DNA from 4 places in the Streptomyces sp. NPDC040405 genome. Region 2 is predicted to be linked to each of the others. Evidence: predicted binding sites of a transcription regulator. Region 2 holds the regulator's gene; each other region holds the start of a gene.
The links. Region 2 encodes HrcA, which represses chaperone genes, less so after heat shock. Its sites were predicted from a motif close to TTNGCACTCNGNNNNNCNGAGTGCNAA; they were not measured.
Positions count from the first base shown of each region.

Region 1: the regulator HrcA is predicted to act here: its motif matches at 2,092-2,118, upstream of groES (co-chaperone GroES).
Region 3: the regulator HrcA is predicted to act here: its motif matches at 2,234-2,260, upstream of groL (chaperonin GroEL).
Region 4: the regulator HrcA is predicted to act here: its motif matches at 1,516-1,542, upstream of ACZ59A_RS09620 (FmdB family zinc ribbon protein).

Region 1 is NZ_JBVIVI010000002.1:254,017-258,225, forward strand. Features, by position in the region: gene ACZ59A_RS08480 (THUMP-like domain-containing protein) at 1-1,110, opposite strand, end outside; gene ACZ59A_RS08485 (polysaccharide deacetylase family protein) at 1,188-2,048, shown strand; gene groES (co-chaperone GroES) at 2,267-2,575, shown strand; gene groL (chaperonin GroEL) at 2,718-4,209, shown strand, end outside.
Region 2 is NZ_JBVIVI010000001.1:1,063,147-1,067,355, forward strand. Features, by position in the region: gene dnaJ (molecular chaperone DnaJ) at 1-1,081, opposite strand, end outside; gene hrcA (heat-inducible transcriptional repressor HrcA) at 1,082-2,095, opposite strand; gene ACZ59A_RS04770 (MBL fold metallo-hydrolase) at 2,272-2,994, shown strand; gene ACZ59A_RS04775 (DUF3097 domain-containing protein) at 3,035-3,865, shown strand; gene hemW (radical SAM family heme chaperone HemW) at 3,862-4,209, opposite strand, start outside.
Region 3 is NZ_JBVIVI010000005.1:246,294-250,502, forward strand. Features, by position in the region: gene thrC (threonine synthase) at 1-1,170, shown strand, start outside; gene ACZ59A_RS22390 (MoaD/ThiS family protein) at 1,167-1,442, shown strand; gene ACZ59A_RS22395 (cold-shock protein) at 1,875-2,081, shown strand; gene groL (chaperonin GroEL) at 2,423-4,048, shown strand; gene murQ (N-acetylmuramic acid 6-phosphate etherase) at 4,180-4,209, opposite strand, start outside.
Region 4 is NZ_JBVIVI010000002.1:507,930-512,138, forward strand. Features, by position in the region: gene ACZ59A_RS09615 (S-methyl-5'-thioadenosine phosphorylase) at 153-1,001, opposite strand; gene ACZ59A_RS09620 (FmdB family zinc ribbon protein) at 1,125-1,505, opposite strand; gene ACZ59A_RS09625 (potassium/proton antiporter) at 1,616-3,124, opposite strand; gene ACZ59A_RS09630 (penicillin acylase family protein) at 3,392-4,209, shown strand, end outside.

The sequences.
Region 1 (4,209 bases), on a different contig from region 2:
CCCTTCGAGCCGCAGCTTCTTGCGCAGATGCTCCGGTTCGACGGCGGAGCCGCGCTTCTTGATGGTCGCGATGCCGACCTCGCGCTCCCGCAGCAGCGCCCTGAGCTTCTTCAGGTTGAACGGCAGCACATCGGTGATCTCGTACGCGGTGGCGTACGGCGTCGGGCGCAGCTCGTCCGCCGTGATGTAGGCGATCGTCGGGTCGATGAGGCGGCCGCCGATCCGGGCCGCGACGTCCGCCACGAGGTGGCCGCGGATGACGGCGCCGTCCGGTTCGTACAGCCAGCGGCCGACCGGGCCGGTCTCGGGGTCCGGGAGCTGCCGGGTGCCCAGCAGGGAGTGGCCGGAGGGCAGCAGCGTGGCGCGGCGCATGCTCGGGCGCGCGGTGCCGAACCACAGCACCGCCTCCTTCACGTTCCCGTGGTCCGAGATCCACTCGGCCTCCGCGTCCTCCGGCACCGCCTCGTGCGGAATCCCGGGCGCGATCTTGAGGGCGGCGCGCGGGGTCGTACGGGCGGCCTCGATGGCCCAGGACAGCGGCGGGGAGTACGCCTCGGGGTCGAAGACCCGGCCCCGGCCGCCGCGCCGGGCGGGGTCCACGAACACCGCGTCGTACGACGAGGTGTCGATCCCGGTGACATCGGCGCAGCGCACCTCGATGAGCTGCGACAGGCCCAGCGCGCCGGCGTTGGCCCGGGCGACCGCACAGGTCAGCGGATCGCGGTCGACGGCCAGGACGGTGAGCCCGGCCCGCGCCATCGCGATCGCGTCGCCGCCGATGCCGCAGCACAGATCGGCCACGCGGCGCACCCCGAACCCGGCCAGCCGGTCGGCGCGGTAGGCGGCGACGGAGGTACGGGTGGACTGCTCGACGCCGTTCGGCGTGAAGTACATGCGATGGGCGTCCTCGGCCCCGAACTTGGGCACAGCCCGCTGCCGCAGCTGTGCCTGCGTCAGGGCCGCCGAGACCAGGGCGGCCGGATGGTCACGGCGCAGCCGGGTCGCGATGGCCAGCTCCTGCGCCGGGTCGTAGTTCCGCAACGCGGAGAGCAGCGCCTGCCCCTCGTCGCCGAGCAGTGAGTCGAAGGCGTCAACGTCCACATGGCCCATTCTCCCCGCTCCGGGGAGCGCATCCGTACCCGCGTGTCGCGCGTCCGCGCCCCGTAGAGATGAAGATCGGTTGTGTGATGATGATCAACGCTGGTCTCTCCAGGTGTCTGGTTCTCGCCGCCGCGGCGGCCGTACTCGTCGGCTGCGGTGGCCCCGGGCCGCACGCCAGGACGGGGAAGGCGGCCGGTCACACGCGGTCGGCCTCCCCCTCGTCGCACGCCCTGTCCCGGGCCTCCGGCTCGCCGCCCCCGGACGGCTACCGCCGCTGGGGGCTCGACCGCCCGCTGGACCCGCCGCCCCCGCCCCCGGTCAAGCCCGCGCTCGCGCCGGTGTGGCCGCCGGTGCAGGGGCTGGCGACCGTCATCCGGCAAGTGGCCACCACCGATCGGGTGGTTTTCCTGACGCTCGACGACGGGATCGAGAAGGACCCGGCCTTCATCGACCAGGCCCGGGACCTCGGTCTGCCGTTCACCCAGTTCCTGGAGGACGAGGTGATCGGCGACCACTACGACTACTTCCGCGCGCTGCGCGAACTCGGCAACCGGGTCGGCAACCACACGCTCACCCACCCCAGCCTGGCGGGCAAGGACTACGAGACCCAGCTGCACGAGATCTGCGGCCAGCAGGACGTTCTCCACGAACGCCTCGGGCTGGAGCCCCACCTCTTCCGCCCGCCGTACGGGGACTACGACCGGAACACGCTGGCGGCGGCGGCGGAGTGCGGGCTGAACAAGGCGGTGCTGTGGCGCGCCGAGATGGAGCCCAAGGGGCTCGTGTACCGCTCCGGGAGCGGGCTGCGGCCGGGGGACATCGTGCTCGCGCACTTCCGCGGCCCGGCAGAGCTGGACGGGCACACCATGACCGACATGATCACCGAGCTGCTGCGGGAGGTGCAGGCGCAGGGCTTCACCGTGGCGCGGCTGGAGGACTACATCTGAGCGGCCGGACACCGGACGCCCGTGCGGTCCGCCGCCGCCTCGCTTGGCACTCTGGTTGACGGAGTGCTAACCGCGTCATAATGTCAGGGCTGGCACTCGGCACTGCGGAGTGCCAGCTACACAGCGACGGGCAGGTCCGGCACCCGCGACGACGGATCCACCTGGTCGCCACCTCAGACAGTTAACCCCGTGAGATCTCCGAAGGGGGAGGTCGGATCGTGACGACCGCCAGCTCCAAGGTTGCCATCAAGCCGCTTGAGGACCGCATCGTGGTCCAGGCCGTCGAGGCCGAGCAGACCACGGCCTCTGGCCTGGTCATCCCGGACACCGCCAAGGAGAAGCCCCAGGAGGGCGTCGTCCTGGCCGTCGGCCCGGGCCGTTTCGAGGACGGCAAGCGGCTTCCGCTCGACGTCTCCGTCGGCGACGTCGTGCTCTACAGCAAGTACGGCGGCACCGAGGTGAAGTACAGCGGCGAGGAGTACCTCGTCCTCTCGGCTCGCGACGTCCTCGCGATCGTCGAGAAGTAATCACCGAAGTTTTGCCTTGAGCCGCGCCCCGGTGCCCGTGTCACAGATACCCGGGGTCGGGGCGCGGTTCGTTTTTTTTGACGCGACGGCGGCTGCCTGACGTACGGCGGCCGAGGATCGCAATGAGAGGACATACGCAACCATGGCGAAGATCCTGAAGTTCGACGAGGACGCCCGTCGCGCCCTTGAGCGCGGCGTGAACAAGCTTGCGGACACCGTCAAGGTGACGATCGGCCCCCGCGGCCGCAACGTCGTCATCGACAAGAAGTTCGGTGCTCCGACCATCACCAACGACGGTGTCACGATCGCCCGCGAGGTCGAGGTCGAGGACCCGTACGAGAACCTTGGCGCCCAGCTCGTCAAGGAGGTGGCGACCAAGACCAACGACATCGCGGGTGACGGCACCACCACCGCCACCGTGCTGGCCCAGGCGCTGGTCCGCGAGGGCCTGCGCAACGTGGCCGCCGGTGCCTCCCCGGCCGCCCTGAAGAAGGGCATCGACGCCGCGGTCAAGGCCGTGTCCGAGGACCTCCTCGCGACCGCCAGCCCGATCGACTCCAAGTCCGACATCGCCGCCGTCGCCGGGCTGTCCGCCCAGGACAAGCAGGTCGGCGAGCTGATCGCCGAGGCGATGGACAAGGTCGGCAAGGACGGTGTCATCACCGTCGAGGAGTCCAACACCTTCGGTCTCGAGCTGGACTTCACCGAGGGCATGTCCTTCGACAAGGGCTACCTCTCGCCGTACATGGTGACCGACCAGGAGCGTATGGAGGCCGTCCTCGACGACCCGTACATCCTGATCCACCAGGGCAAGATCGGCTCGATCCAGGACCTGCTGCCGCTGCTGGAGAAGGTCATCCAGGCCGGCGCCAGCAAGCCGCTGCTGATCATCGCCGAGGACGTCGAGGGCGAGGCCCTCTCCACCCTCGTCGTCAACAAGATCCGCGGCACCTTCAACGCCGTCGCCGTGAAGGCCCCCGGCTTCGGTGACCGCCGCAAGGCCATGCTCGGCGACATCGCCACCCTCACCGGTGCCACCGTCATCGCCGAGGAGGTCGGCCTCAAGCTCGACCAGGCCGGTCTGGACGTGCTGGGCACCGCCCGTCGCGTGACCGTCACCAAGGACGACACCACCATCGTCGACGGCGGCGGCAACTCCGACGACGTGGCCGGTCGCATCGCCCAGATCAAGGCCGAGATCGAGTCCACGGACTCCGACTGGGACCGCGAGAAGCTCCAGGAGCGCCTCGCGAAGCTGGCCGGTGGCGTGTGCGTGATCCGCGTGGGCGCGGCCACCGAGGTCGAGCTCAAGGAGAAGAAGCACCGTCTGGAGGACGCCATCTCCGCGACCCGCGCCGCGGTCGAGGAGGGCATCGTCTCCGGTGGTGGCTCCGCGCTCGTCCACGCCGCCAAGGTGCTGGAAGGCGGCCTGGGCAAGGAGGGCGACGAGGCCACCGGTGTCGCCGTCGTCCGCCGCGCCGTCGTCGAGCCGCTGCGCTGGATCGCGGAGAACGCGGGCCTCGAGGGCTACGTCATCACCTCGAAGGTCGCCGAGCTGGAGAAGGGCCACGGCTACAACGCCGCGACCGAGGAGTACGGCGACCTGGTGAAGGCCGGCGTCATCGACCCGGTCA
Region 2 (4,209 bases):
GCTTGAACTCCCCTGTCGGCCGCTCCTCGCCACGCAGCTTGGACAGCCGCCGCAGCAGCTCCTCCTGCTCCGGGTCGAGCTTGGTCGGGGTCGTCACCTCGACGTGCACGATGAGGTCGCCACGGCCGCCGCCGCGCAGATGGGTGATGCCGCGCTGGTGCAGCGGGACCGACTGGCCGGACTGGGTGCCGGGCCGGATGTCGATCTCCTCCAGGCCGTCCAGCGTCTCCAGCGGCACCTTGGTGCCGAGGGACGCCGCGGTCATCGGGATCGTCACCGTGCAGTGCATATCGTCGCCGCGCCGCTGGAAGACCGGGTGCGGCACCTCGTGGATCTCCACGTACAGGTCGCCCGCCGGGCCGCCGCCCGGGCCGACCTCGCCCTCGCCCGCGAGCTGGATCCGGGTGCCGTTGTCCACACCGGCCGGGATCTTCACGGTCAGCGTGCGCCGCGAGCGGATCCGCCCGTCGCCCGCGCACTCCGGGCACGGGGTCGGCACCACGGTGCCGAAGCCCTGGCACTGCGGGCACGGCCGCGAGGTCATGACCTGGCCGAGGAAGGACCGCGTCACCTGCGAGACCTCACCGCGGCCGCGGCACATGTCGCACGTCTGCGCCGAGGTACCCGGCGCCGCGCCCTCACCGCTGCAGGTCGTGCACACCACGGCGGTGTCGACCTGGATGTCCTTGGTGGTGCCGAACGCGGCCTCGCTCAGCTCCACATCGAGGCGGATCATGGCGTCCTGGCCGCGCCGGGTCCGGGACCGCGGGCCGCGCTGCGAGGCGGTGCCGAAGAAGGCGTCCATGATGTCGGAGAAGTTGCCGAAGCCCGCGCCGAATCCACCGGCGCCGCCGCCCGCGGCGGAACCCGACGGGTCCCCGCCCAGGTCGTAGACCTGCTTCTTCTGCGGGTCCGACAGGACCTCGTAAGCGGCGTTGATCTCCTTGAACCGCTCCTGGGTCTTCGGATCCGGGTTCACATCCGGATGCAGCTCACGTGCGAGCCGGCGGAATGCCTTCTTGATCTCGTCCTGCGAGGCATCGCGCTGCACGCCCAGGACTGCGTAGTAGTCCGTCGCCACTTACGACTCCGCCAGGATCTGTCCGACGTAACGTGCCACTGCGCGTACCGCTCCCATCGTTCCGGGGTAGTCCATGCGGGTCGGTCCGACCACGCCGAGTTTGGCGACGGCTTCGTCGCCCGAACCGTAGCCGACCGCGACGACCGAGGTGGAATTCAACCCCTCGTGAGCATTCTCATGCCCAATGCGCACGGTCATACCCGAGTCTTGCTCGCCGAGCAGCTTGAGGAGGACGACCTGCTCCTCAAGTGCCTCCAGCACGGGCCGAATCGTCAGGGGAAAATCATGCACGAATCGCGTGAGGTTCGAGGTGCCGCCGATCATCAGCCGCTCTTCGGTCTCCTCGACAAGCGTTTCGAGCAATGTCGCCAGCACGGTCGAGACCGTCCCCCGGTCCTCCTGTTCGAAGGACTCCGGAAGATCCTGCACCAATTGCGGCACATCCGCGAACCGCCGCCCCACGACCCGGCTGTTGAGCCGGGCCCGCAGATCCGCCAGCGAGTCGTCGCTGATCGGAGCCGGGCAGTCCACCACGCGCTGCTCGACCCGCCCGGTGTCGGTGATCAGCACCAGCATCACCCGGGCCGTGGCCAGCGGCAGCAGCTCCACATGCCGCACCGTCGAACGGGTCAGCGACGGATACTGCACCACCGCGACCTGCCGGGTCAGCTGCGCCAGCAGCCGGACGGTGCGCCCCACCACGTCGTCGAGGTCGACGGCGCTGTCCAGGAAGTTCTGGATGGCGCGCCGCTCCGGGGCGGACAGCGGCTTCACTCCGGCCAGCCTGTCCACGAAGAGCCGGTAGCCCTTGTCCGTGGGGATGCGCCCGGCGCTGGTGTGCGGCTGGGCGATGAAGCCCTCGTCCTCCAGCGCGGCCATGTCGTTGCGCACCGTGGCCGGGGAGACCCCCAGCCGGTGCCGCTCGGTGAGCGCCTTGGAGCCGACCGGCTCCTCGGTGCCCACATAGTCCTGGACAATGGCACGCAGCACTTCGAGTCTGCGTTCGCTGAGCACCCCGCGCACCTCCAGTCCAGCCGTGTCATCAGGTCGTCCGTCTGGCACTCAATGGTCACGAGTGCCAGAACCCCTCAGCCAGTGTACGGCGGGGTGCGGTGGCCACGGCAAGAGCCGCCCCCCGCCGGTGCCCCGGCCACACCTCACGCTATCGCTGTTGGAGCTAGCGTCTCGGTATGAAGACGTGTTGGGAAGAGGCCGGGTGGGAAGAGCTCGCGCCCGATGTCGCCCGCCGCAGGCTGCCGGACTGGGACTGCACGGTCGGCGTGATCGTCGGCCGTACGGACGTCCTCGTGGTGGACACCGGCTCGACGCTGCGCGAGGGCGCGGCGCTGCGGGCCGAGATCACCCGGCTGACCGGCCGACGGCCGACCCGGATCGCGCTCACCCACCCGCACTTCGACCATGTCCTGGGCACGGCCGCCTTCGCGGGCTGCGAGGTGTACGGGGCCACCGGTCTCGACGGTCTGCTGCGCCGCGAACGGGACGCGCTGCGCGAGGACGCGGTACGGCACGGGGTGGCCCCCGGTGCCGCCGCCGAGGCCGTCGACCACCTCGTACCGCCCCATCACGCGGTATCCGGGGAGATCAGCCTCGACCTGGGCGGGCGGTCGGTGCTGCTGGCGAACGTGGGCCCCGGGCACACCGCCCATGACCTGGCCGTTCTGGTGCCGGGCCGGACGGAGGTGGTGTTCTGCGGCGATCTCGTCGAGGAGTCGGGCCCGCCCCAGGCCGGATCCGACGCGATCCCCGCCCACTGGCCCGCCGCCCTCGACCGGCTGATCGCCCTCGGCGGCGAGGACGCGCGGTACGTCCCCGGCCATGGGTCGGTCGTGGACGCGGCCTTCGTACGTGACCAACGCGACGAACTGGCCGCGCGCTTCGGCGTGTCACGGTAACGACCCGTTCCCGTCGGCCGGCCGCGCTATCGTCATCCGGATGCGCAGCCGACAGTACGAATCGGATCTGACACCGCCCTGGAAGCGGCAACAGCCCGCCCCCGAGGTCCCCGCGGACCCGGACCTCGTGGTCGAGGAGGTCACCACGGGGTTCTGCGGTGCGGTGATCCGCTGCGAGAAGACCGCGCAGGGGCCGACGGTCACTCTGGAGGACCGCTTCGGCAAGCATCGCGTCTTCCCCATGGAGCCGCGCGGCTTCCTCCTGGAGGGCCGCGTCGTCACCCTCGTACGCCCGCGCGCGGCGGCCCCCGGCACGCCGCAGCGCACGGCCTCCGGTTCGGTCGCCGTCCCCGGCGCCCGCGCACGGGTCGCCCGCGCCGGGCGCATCTATGTGGAGGGCCGCCACGACGCGGAGCTGGTGGAGCGGGTCTGGGGCGACGATCTGCGTATCGAGGGCGTCGTCGTGGAGTATCTGGCGGGCGTCGACGACCTGCCCGCCATCGTCCGCGACTTCTCCCCCGGCCCGGACGCCCGGCTCGGCGTCCTGGTGGACCATCTGGTGGCCGGGTCCAAGGAGTCCCGTATCGCCGAGCAGATCACCGACGAGAACGTCCTGGTCGTCGGGCACCCCTTCATCGACGTGTGGGAGGCCGTGAAGCCGTCCTCGCTGGGCATTCCCGCCTGGCCGACGGTGCCGCGCGGCCAGGACTGGAAGACGGGCGTGTGCCGCGCCCTGGGCTGGCCGGAGAACACGGGCGCGGCCTGGCAGCGGATCCTGTCCGGCGTCCACTCCTACAAGGATCTGCGGCCGGAGCTGCTGGGGCGGGTGGAGGAGTTGATCGACTTCGTCACGGCGCCCGAGGCCGACTAGTCCACCACGTCCCGCACCACCGCGTCGGCCAGCAGGCGGCCCCTGAGGGTGAGCACGGCCCGGCCCTGCCCGTAGGGCTCCGGCTCCAGCAGGCCGTCCTCCAGCGCCCGCGCCGCGGCCGCCGCACCGGCCGGGCGCAGCAGCTCCAGCGGGCACCCCTCGGCCAGCCGCAGTTCCAGCAGGATCCGCTCCACCCGGCGCTCCTCGTCGGACAGCAGCTCGCGCCCGGCGCCCGGTGAGCGGCCCTCGCTGAGCGCCTGCGCGTACGCCCCGGGGTGCTTGACGTTCCACCAGCGCACCCCGCCGACGTGGCTGTGCGCGCCGGGTCCGGCGCCCCACCAGTC
Region 3 (4,209 bases), on a different contig from region 2:
GGGTCGTGTTTCGGGCCGCTCGAGGTCGCGTACGACCTGCCGAGCGGCGATCCGGAAGGGCTGCGCAAGCAGATCGAGGCCGGTCCGGACAACATCTGGCGCTATGCGCCGCTGCTGCCCGTCCCCGCCGACGTGGCCACACTCCCCAGCCTGAGCCCGGGCTTCACCCAGCTCGTCAAGGCCGACCGGCTCGCCCGTGAGCTGGGCATCACCGGCGAGCTGCACGTCAAGGACGACTCCGGCAACCCGACCCACTCCTTCAAGGACCGGGTCGTCGCCATCGCCGTCCAGGCGGCCCGCACGTTCGGCTTCACCACGCTGTCCTGCTCCTCCACCGGCAACCTGGCCGGTGCGGTGGGCGCCGCGGCCGCCCGTTCCGGCTTCCGCTCGTGCGTCTTCATCCCGCACGACCTGGAGGCGGGCAAGGTCGTCATGGCCGCCGTCTACGGCGGTGAGCTGGTCGGCATCGAGGGCACGTACGACGACGTCAACCGCTTCTGCAGCGAGCTGATCGGCGACCCCGTGGGCGAGGGCTGGGGCTTCGTCAACGTCAACCTGCGGCCGTACTACGGCGAGGGCTCCAAGACCCTGGCGTACGAGATCTGCGAGCAGCTCGGCTGGCGGCTGCCGGACCAGATCGTCATCCCGATCGCCTCCGGCTCCCAGCTCACCAAGATCGACAAGGGGCTCAAGGAGCTGATCGCGCTCGGTCTGGTCGAGGACAAGCCGTACAAGATCTTCGGCGCCCAGGCCGAGGGCTGCTCCCCGGTCTCCGCCGCCTTCAAGGCGGGCCACGACGTGGTGCGCCCGCAGAAGCCGAACACCATCGCCAAGTCGCTGGCCATCGGCAACCCGGCGGACGGCCCGTACGTCCTCGACATCGCGCGCCGCACCGGCGGCGCGGTGGAGGACGTCACCGACGAGCAGGTGGTCGACGCGATCAAGCTGCTCGCCCGCACCGAGGGGATCTTCGCGGAGACCGCGGGCGGCGTGACCGTCGGCGTGACCAAGAAGCTGATCGAGGACGGGCTTCTCGACCCGTCCCTGACGACCGTCGTTCTGAACACCGGCGACGGCCTCAAGACCCTCGACGCGGTGGCCCCCACTACGGGCCCCTCCGCCATCATCCGCCCCACCCTTGACTCGTTCCGAGAGGCAGGCCTCGCATGAGCGTCAACGTCCGAATCCCGACCATCCTGCGTACCTACACCGGCGGCCAGGCCGAGGTCAGTGCCGAGGGCGCGACCCTCACCGAGGTCCTGGCGGACCTGGAGAAGAACCACACGGGCATCGCGGCCCGCATCCTGGACGACACCGGCAAGCTGCGCCGCTTCGTGAACGTCTACGTCAACGACGACGACGTGCGGTTCGCCGAGGGCCTGGCCACGGCCACGCCGGACGGCGCCGGGGTGTCGATCATCCCCGCGGTCGCGGGTGGCTGACCCCACAGCCGAGGGTGGTTGCTGACGCCCCATCACCCCCCTCACCTCTGGAAATCGCCCCGTCCGGGAGAAACGGACGGGGCGATTCCGTGTGTGGAATCGCGATACAGTTGCCCCGCTTCCCCATCGGCCCCGGCGCCACCGCATATGAGAACTCGTCAACTTGTGCGCAAAGTGTGTGCGCGATTTGTCGGGTTGATACCCTATGCCCCGCCAGGTTTGCCCGAACTTCACAGGAATTCTCCACTTATTCCCGATCGGCCGTGCCCAGAATTCTCGTCCAATTGACCTGTTGCAGAGGGCGTTGGGACGGATACATTCAGCGGCGGTCGACGCGTTCCGGCGCACACCCCCCTCGACTCGGGGGGTGAGGTCTGACCCGGGTCCGCGGAGTGCGGTCCTGCGCAAGGGCCAGCAATAGGGGAGTTAGGAATGGCTCAGGGCACCGTCAAGTGGTTCAACGCGGAGAAGGGGTACGGCTTCATCGCGGTCGACGGTGGTGCGGACGTGTTCGTCCACTACAGTGCGATCCAGATGGACGGTTACCGCACCCTCGAGGAAGGCCAGCGGGTCGAGTTCGAGATCTCGCAGGGCCAGAAGGGCCCGCAGGCGGACATGGTCCGCGTGGCCGTAGGCTGACGCGCCGAACGCGAGGCAGCTGACAAGAAGTGCCGGAGGGCTCGTACCCCGCGAGGGGGCGGGCCCTCTGGCATGCCCGCGCGTCTCCGGGTTCCCCGCGCGGCCACCATCCCCCACGCCGTCCCCATGCCTCTCTTGACGCCCGTCGGGCGCTTGCACTCTCATGGGGCGAGTGCTAATTATTGCGTTAGCACTCTGAAGGTGAGAGTGACAGAAGGATCGGGTCGGTGAGGCAAGCCGACGCCGCGCGGGGCAAGGAACCGCACGGCAGGCAGGCCGTCCGTCGCGGGCGCCAGGCGCGGTCCGGAGCAATCCACCCCGTCTTGGGAGGACCACTTCACATGGCCAAGATCATCGCGTTCGACGAGGAGGCGCGGCGCGGCCTCGAGCGCGGGATGAACCAGCTCGCCGACGCCGTCAAGGTCACCCTCGGCCCCAAGGGCCGTAACGTCGTCCTCGAGAAGAAGTGGGGCGCCCCCACGATCACCAACGATGGTGTTTCCATCGCCAAGGAGATCGAACTCGAGGACCCGTACGAGAAGATCGGCGCCGAGCTGGTCAAGGAGGTCGCGAAGAAGACGGACGACGTCGCCGGTGACGGCACGACGACCGCGACCGTCCTCGCCCAGGCGCTGGTCAAGGAGGGTCTGCGGAACGTAGCCGCGGGCGCCAACCCGATGGCCCTCAAGCGCGGCATCGAGAAGGCCGTCGAGGCCGTCTCCGCCCAGCTGCTCGAGCAGGCCAAGGACGTGGAGACCAAGGAGCAGATCGCCTCCACCGCCTCCATCTCCGCCGCCGACACCCAGATCGGCGAGCTCATCGCCGAGGCGATGGACAAGGTCGGCAAGGAAGGCGTCATCACCGTCGAGGAGTCGCAGACCTTCGGGCTGGAGCTTGAGCTCACCGAGGGCATGCGCTTCGACAAGGGCTACATCTCCCCGTACTTCGCGACGGACATGGAGCGCATGGAGTCGTCGCTCGACGACCCGTACATCCTGATCGTCAACTCGAAGATCACCAGCGTGAAGGACCTCCTCCCGCTGCTCGAGAAGGTCATGCAGTCCGGCAAGCCGCTGCTGATCATCGCCGAGGACATCGAGGGCGAGGCGCTGGCGACCCTGGTCGTCAACAAGATCCGTGGCACCTTCAAGTCCGTCGCCGTCAAGGCTCCGGGCTTCGGTGACCGCCGCAAGGCCATGCTCGGCGACATCGCCATCCTCACCGGTGGCACGGTCATCTCCGAGGAGGTCGGCCTCAAGCTGGAGAACGCGGGTCTGGACCTGCTCGGCCGCGCCCGCAAGGTCACGGTCACCAAGGACGAGACCACGATCGTGGACGGCGCGGGCGACACCGACCAGGTGCAGGGCCGCGTCAACCAGATCCGTGCCGAGATCGAGAACTCGGACTCGGACTACGACCGCGAGAAGCTCCAGGAGCGCCTGGCGAAGCTGGCCGGCGGCGTGGCCGTCATCAAGGCCGGTGCCGCGACCGAGGTCGAGCTGAAGGAGCGCAAGCACCGCATCGAGGACGCGGTGCGCAACGCCAAGGCCGCCGTCGAGGAGGGCATCGTCGCCGGTGGTGGCGTGGCCCTGCTCCAGACCGTCTCGGTCTTCGAGAAGCTGGAGCTCGACGGTGACGAGGCCACCGGTGCCCAGGCTGTGCGCCTGGCCCTGGAGGCCCCGCTGAAGCAGATCGCCGTCAACGCCGGCCTTGAGGGCGGCGTCGTGGTGGAGAAGGTCCGCAACCTCACCCCGGGTCACGGCCTCAACGCCGCGACCGGTGAGTACATCGACCTGATCGCCGAGGGCATCATCGACCCGGCCAAGGTCACGCGCTCCGCGCTGCAGAACGCCGCGTCGATCGCCGCGCTGTTCCTCACCACCGAGGCCGTCATCGCCGACAAGCCCGAGAAGGCCGCTCCGGCGGGCGCCCCGGGTGGCATGCCGGGCGGTGACATGGACTTCTGATCGGCTTCGGCGCCCCCGCGCGCCGGTCGGTCACACCGTCCACTGACGACGGCGGGGCGGCACCCTTTCTCCCAGGGGTGCCGCCCCGCCGCCGTTTCTTTTTACGCCTTGGCCGCTTTTGCCTTGGCCGCTTATGTCCTGGCCGCTTCGAGGGCGGCGCG
Region 4 (4,209 bases), on a different contig from region 2:
CCCGGCTCCGCCCGATCCCGCCGGGGCCTGTGGACGGCCGACGTCTTGTGGACAACTTGGTCCCCCACAGGAGTGCACACCCGTACCGCCGCCGCCCACACAGGCGGCCCCACACCGGCGCCGCCCAGGCCCGCGGCCCGCCGGCGCGCCCGCTACGGCAGCTCTATCCCCAGGTCCCAGCCGTCGTGCCCGTGCGCGCACAGGCAGTCCCGGTCGGCGTTGTCGGGAAGGCCGCTCACCGCGTCGAAGAGCACCTCGCGCAGCCGCCCGACGTTCTCGCCGAACACCTTCAGCACCTCGGCGTGCGAGACGCCCTCACCGGTCTCCACTCCCGCGTCCAGATCGGTGACCAGCGTCAACGACGTGTAGCACAGCTCCAGTTCACGGGCGAGCACCGCTTCCGGATGTCCCGTCATCCCGACCACCGACCAGCCCTGCGCGGCGTGCCAGCGCGATTCCGCCCGGGTGGAGAAGCGCGGCCCTTCGACCACGCACACCGTTCCGCCGTCGACCGGTTCCCAGTCGCGCCCGCGTGCCGCCGTCACCGCTGCCTGCCGCCCCACCGGGCAGTACGGGTCCGCGAAGGTCGTGTGCACCACGTTCGGCACCCGCCCGTCCGGGAGCGGCTCACCGTCGAAGTAGGTCTGCGTACGTCCCTTGGTGCGGTCCACCAGCTGGTCCGGCACCAGCAGCGTCCCCGGTCCGTATTCCGGCCGCAGTCCGCCCACCGCGCACGGCCCGAACACCTGGCGCACCCCGACCGCGCGCAGGGCCCACAGATTGGCGCGGTAGTTGATCCGGTGCGGCGGCAGATGGTGCTTGCGGCCGTGCCGGGGCAGGAAGGCGACTCGCCGTCCCGCGATGTCGCCGAGGAAGAGCGAATCGCTCGGAGGCCCGTAGGGAGTCTCCACGGTGATCTCGGTCACATCGTCGAGGAAGGCGTAGAGCCCCGACCCTCCGATGACCCCTATGTCTGCTTGGGTGCTGCTCGTCTCGGCCATGTGATCACCCTAGCCAGCCCCGCCCGGCAGTGCCCGGACACCGGCCACGCCCGACGGCGCCCGGACGCAGCGCGCCCCCGCGGCTTCCCGGGAGGAAGCGGCGGGGGCGCGCTGCGTACGGGGTCAGGCGGCCGAGCTGGTGCTGCTCGACGACGACGTGGTCGACGAGGAAGACGTCGACGACGAAGATGACGAGGACGACCCCGAGGAGGTGTCCGAGGAGGAGGACGACGAAGACGACGAGGTCTTGTCCGCCGACTTGTCCGACGACGAGCCGCTGTCGCTCTTCGCCGCGGACTTCGAGCCGCTGCCCGAGCTGCTGGACGAGGAGCGGCTGTCGTTCCGGTAGAAGCCGGAGCCCTTGAAGACGATGCCGACCGCGGAGAACACCTTCTTCAGGCGTCCCTGGCACTGGGGGCATTCGGTGAGCGCGTCGTCGGTGAACTTCTGCACCGCCTCGAGGCCCTCGCCGCACTCGGTGCACTGGTACTGGTAGGTCGGCACGTACTTCCTCCTGGCACTCTCACTCGTTGAGTGCTAACGACGCTCCATAGTGCAGCATTCCAGCCTGCCAGTCCACCGCAGTACGGCACACGGTGACCTACGCCACGCTGTCAGCCGCCGCCGGTGCCCAGCCAGCCCGCCAGCTTGCCGCCCCGGCCGACCGCCCGCAGCCGCTGTTCGGCCGCGTCCCGCACCGGGTCGGTGGCCACCACCAGGAGTTCGTCGCCCCGCCGCAGCACGGTCGAGGGCAGGGGGACGAAGCTGGAGCCGCCCCGGACGACGAGGGTGACCGCGGCGCCGGGCGGCAGCCGCAGCTCGGCGACCTCCACCCCGTGCATCCGGGAGTCCTTGGGGATCGAAACCGACAGCAGATGGCCGCGCAGCCGTTCCAGCGGCGCCGATTCGATGCCCAGGTCCGCGGTGCCCTCCGTTTCCTCCAGCCGCAGCCGGGTGGCGAGCCACGGCAGTGTCGGTCCCTGGACCAGGGTGTAGATGATCACGAGGACGAAGACGATGTTGAAGATCCGGCGGCTGTCGGGCACCTCCCCGACCATGGGGATCGTCGCGAGCACAATCGGCACCGCGCCGCGCAGCCCGGCCCAGGACAGCAGGATCTTCTCCCGCCAGGCCACCCGGAACGGCGTCGTGCTCACCAGCACCGACACGGGCCGGGCAACCATGGTCAGCACCAGCCCGACGACGACGGCCGGCAAGATGTCGTCGGCCAGTTCGTGCGGCGTCACCAGCAGCCCGAGCAGGACGAACATGCCGATCTGGGCGAGCCAGCCGAGCCCCTCGGCGAAACCGCGGGTGGCCGGCCAGTGGGGCAGCTTCGCGTTGCCCATGACGAGCGAGGCGAGGTAGACGGCGAGGAAGCCGGAGCCGTGTGCCAGCGCGCCGCCCGCGTACGCGACGACCGCGATGGCCATCACCGCGATCGGGTACAGACCCGAGGCGGGCAGGGCCACCCGGCGCAGGCCGTACGAGCCGAGCCAGCCGATCGCGAGACCGATGGCGGCGCCGATCGCCAGCTCCAGCGCGATCTCGCCGATCATGAGGTACCAGGAGTCGATCGGGCCCTGGCTGGAGAAGGCGACGACCAGGATCACCACCGGGGCGTCGTTGAAGCCCGATTCGGCCTCCAGGGTGCCGGTGAGCCGCTTGGGCAGCGGCACCTTGCGCAGCACGGAGAAGACCGCCGCCGCGTCCGTGGACGACACCACCGCGCCGATGATCAGTGCCTGCCGCCAGTCCAGCCCCACCACATAGTGCGCCGCCGCCGCGGTGACTCCCACGCTCACCGCGACGCCCACGGTCGACAGCGCGGCGGCCGTCGGCAGCGCGGGTTTGATTTCGCGCCACTTGGTGCCCAGGCCGCCCTCGGCAAGGATCACGACCAGCGCGGCGTAGCCGATGACCTGCGTCAGTTCGGCGTTGTTGAAGGTGACGCCGAGCCCGTCCGTGCCCAGGGCGACGCCCATCCCGAGGTACAGAAGCAGGGTGGGCAGCCCGCTGCGGGAGGAGATCCTTACGGCCGCCACCGCGACGAGCAGGACGAGGGAGCAGACCAGCAGCAGTTCATTGAGGTGGTGGACAGTCAGGGGCCGAACCTTTCTCACGTGAGCGGCGGGATCTTCGGGGACGATGTGAACGGATCCCAGCCGACCGGAACTTCATTGCCTTACCTAACATTTTACGGGTTCTTGACGCGGGCCTTCCACACGGGCCGCACACGGGCCGCCCGCGGAGGTGTGGGAGAGGGTCGGCGGACCCGGTCCGATGGCCGGTGGACGGCGTCAGTCATGACTCCGCGTAGGGGCGGCGACAGCGCTGCGCCTATGGTTGCTCCAGCACTCCAGGATCACCCTGCCCCTCGAAGGACAGCGATGCCCGCCAACAAAACCGGCTCTTCTCCCAAGAAGAAGAGCCGACGTCTCCGCCTGCTCGTGATCGCAGTCGTGCTGCTGCTCGTGGGGGGTCTCGGCTTCGGCACGTACTGGAGTATCAGTACCGTGCGGGCCTCCTTCCCGGAGACCACGGGGTCGCTCCAGGTCAAGGGGCTTTCCGATCCCGTACAGGTCAAGCGCGACGGCAACGGCATACCCCAGATCTACGGCAATTCGCCGGAGGACCTCTTCCGCGCCCAGGGCTTCGTCCAGGCCCAGGACCGCTTCTGGGAGATGGACGTCCGCCGTCATATGACGGCCGGTCGGCTCTCGGAGATGTTCGGTCCCGGCCAGGTGGAGACCGACGCGTTCCTGCGCACCATGGGCTGGCGCCGGGTGGCGCAGCAGGAATACGACACCAAGCTGTCGCCGTCGACCAAGAGGTATCTGCGGGCCTACTCCGACGGGGTCAACGCCTACCTCAAGGACCACGAGGGCAAGGCGCTGTCGGTCGAATACGCGGCACTGGGCTTCGAGAACGACGGCTACAAGCCCGAGAAGTGGACCCCGGTCGACTCGGTCGCCTGGCTCAAGGCCATGGCCTGGGACCTGCGCGGCAACATGCAGGACGAGGTGGACCGCGCCCTGGCGTCGAGCCGGCTGAGCGCCAAGCAGATAGAAGAGCTGTACCCGTCGTATCCGTACAGCCGGAACAAGCCGATCGTCCAGGGCGGCGCGCTCAACGAGGCTACCGACGAGTTCGACCCCAAGGCGACGTCGACGGGCGCCACGGGCAGTGCGGGGTCCACCGACGCCGC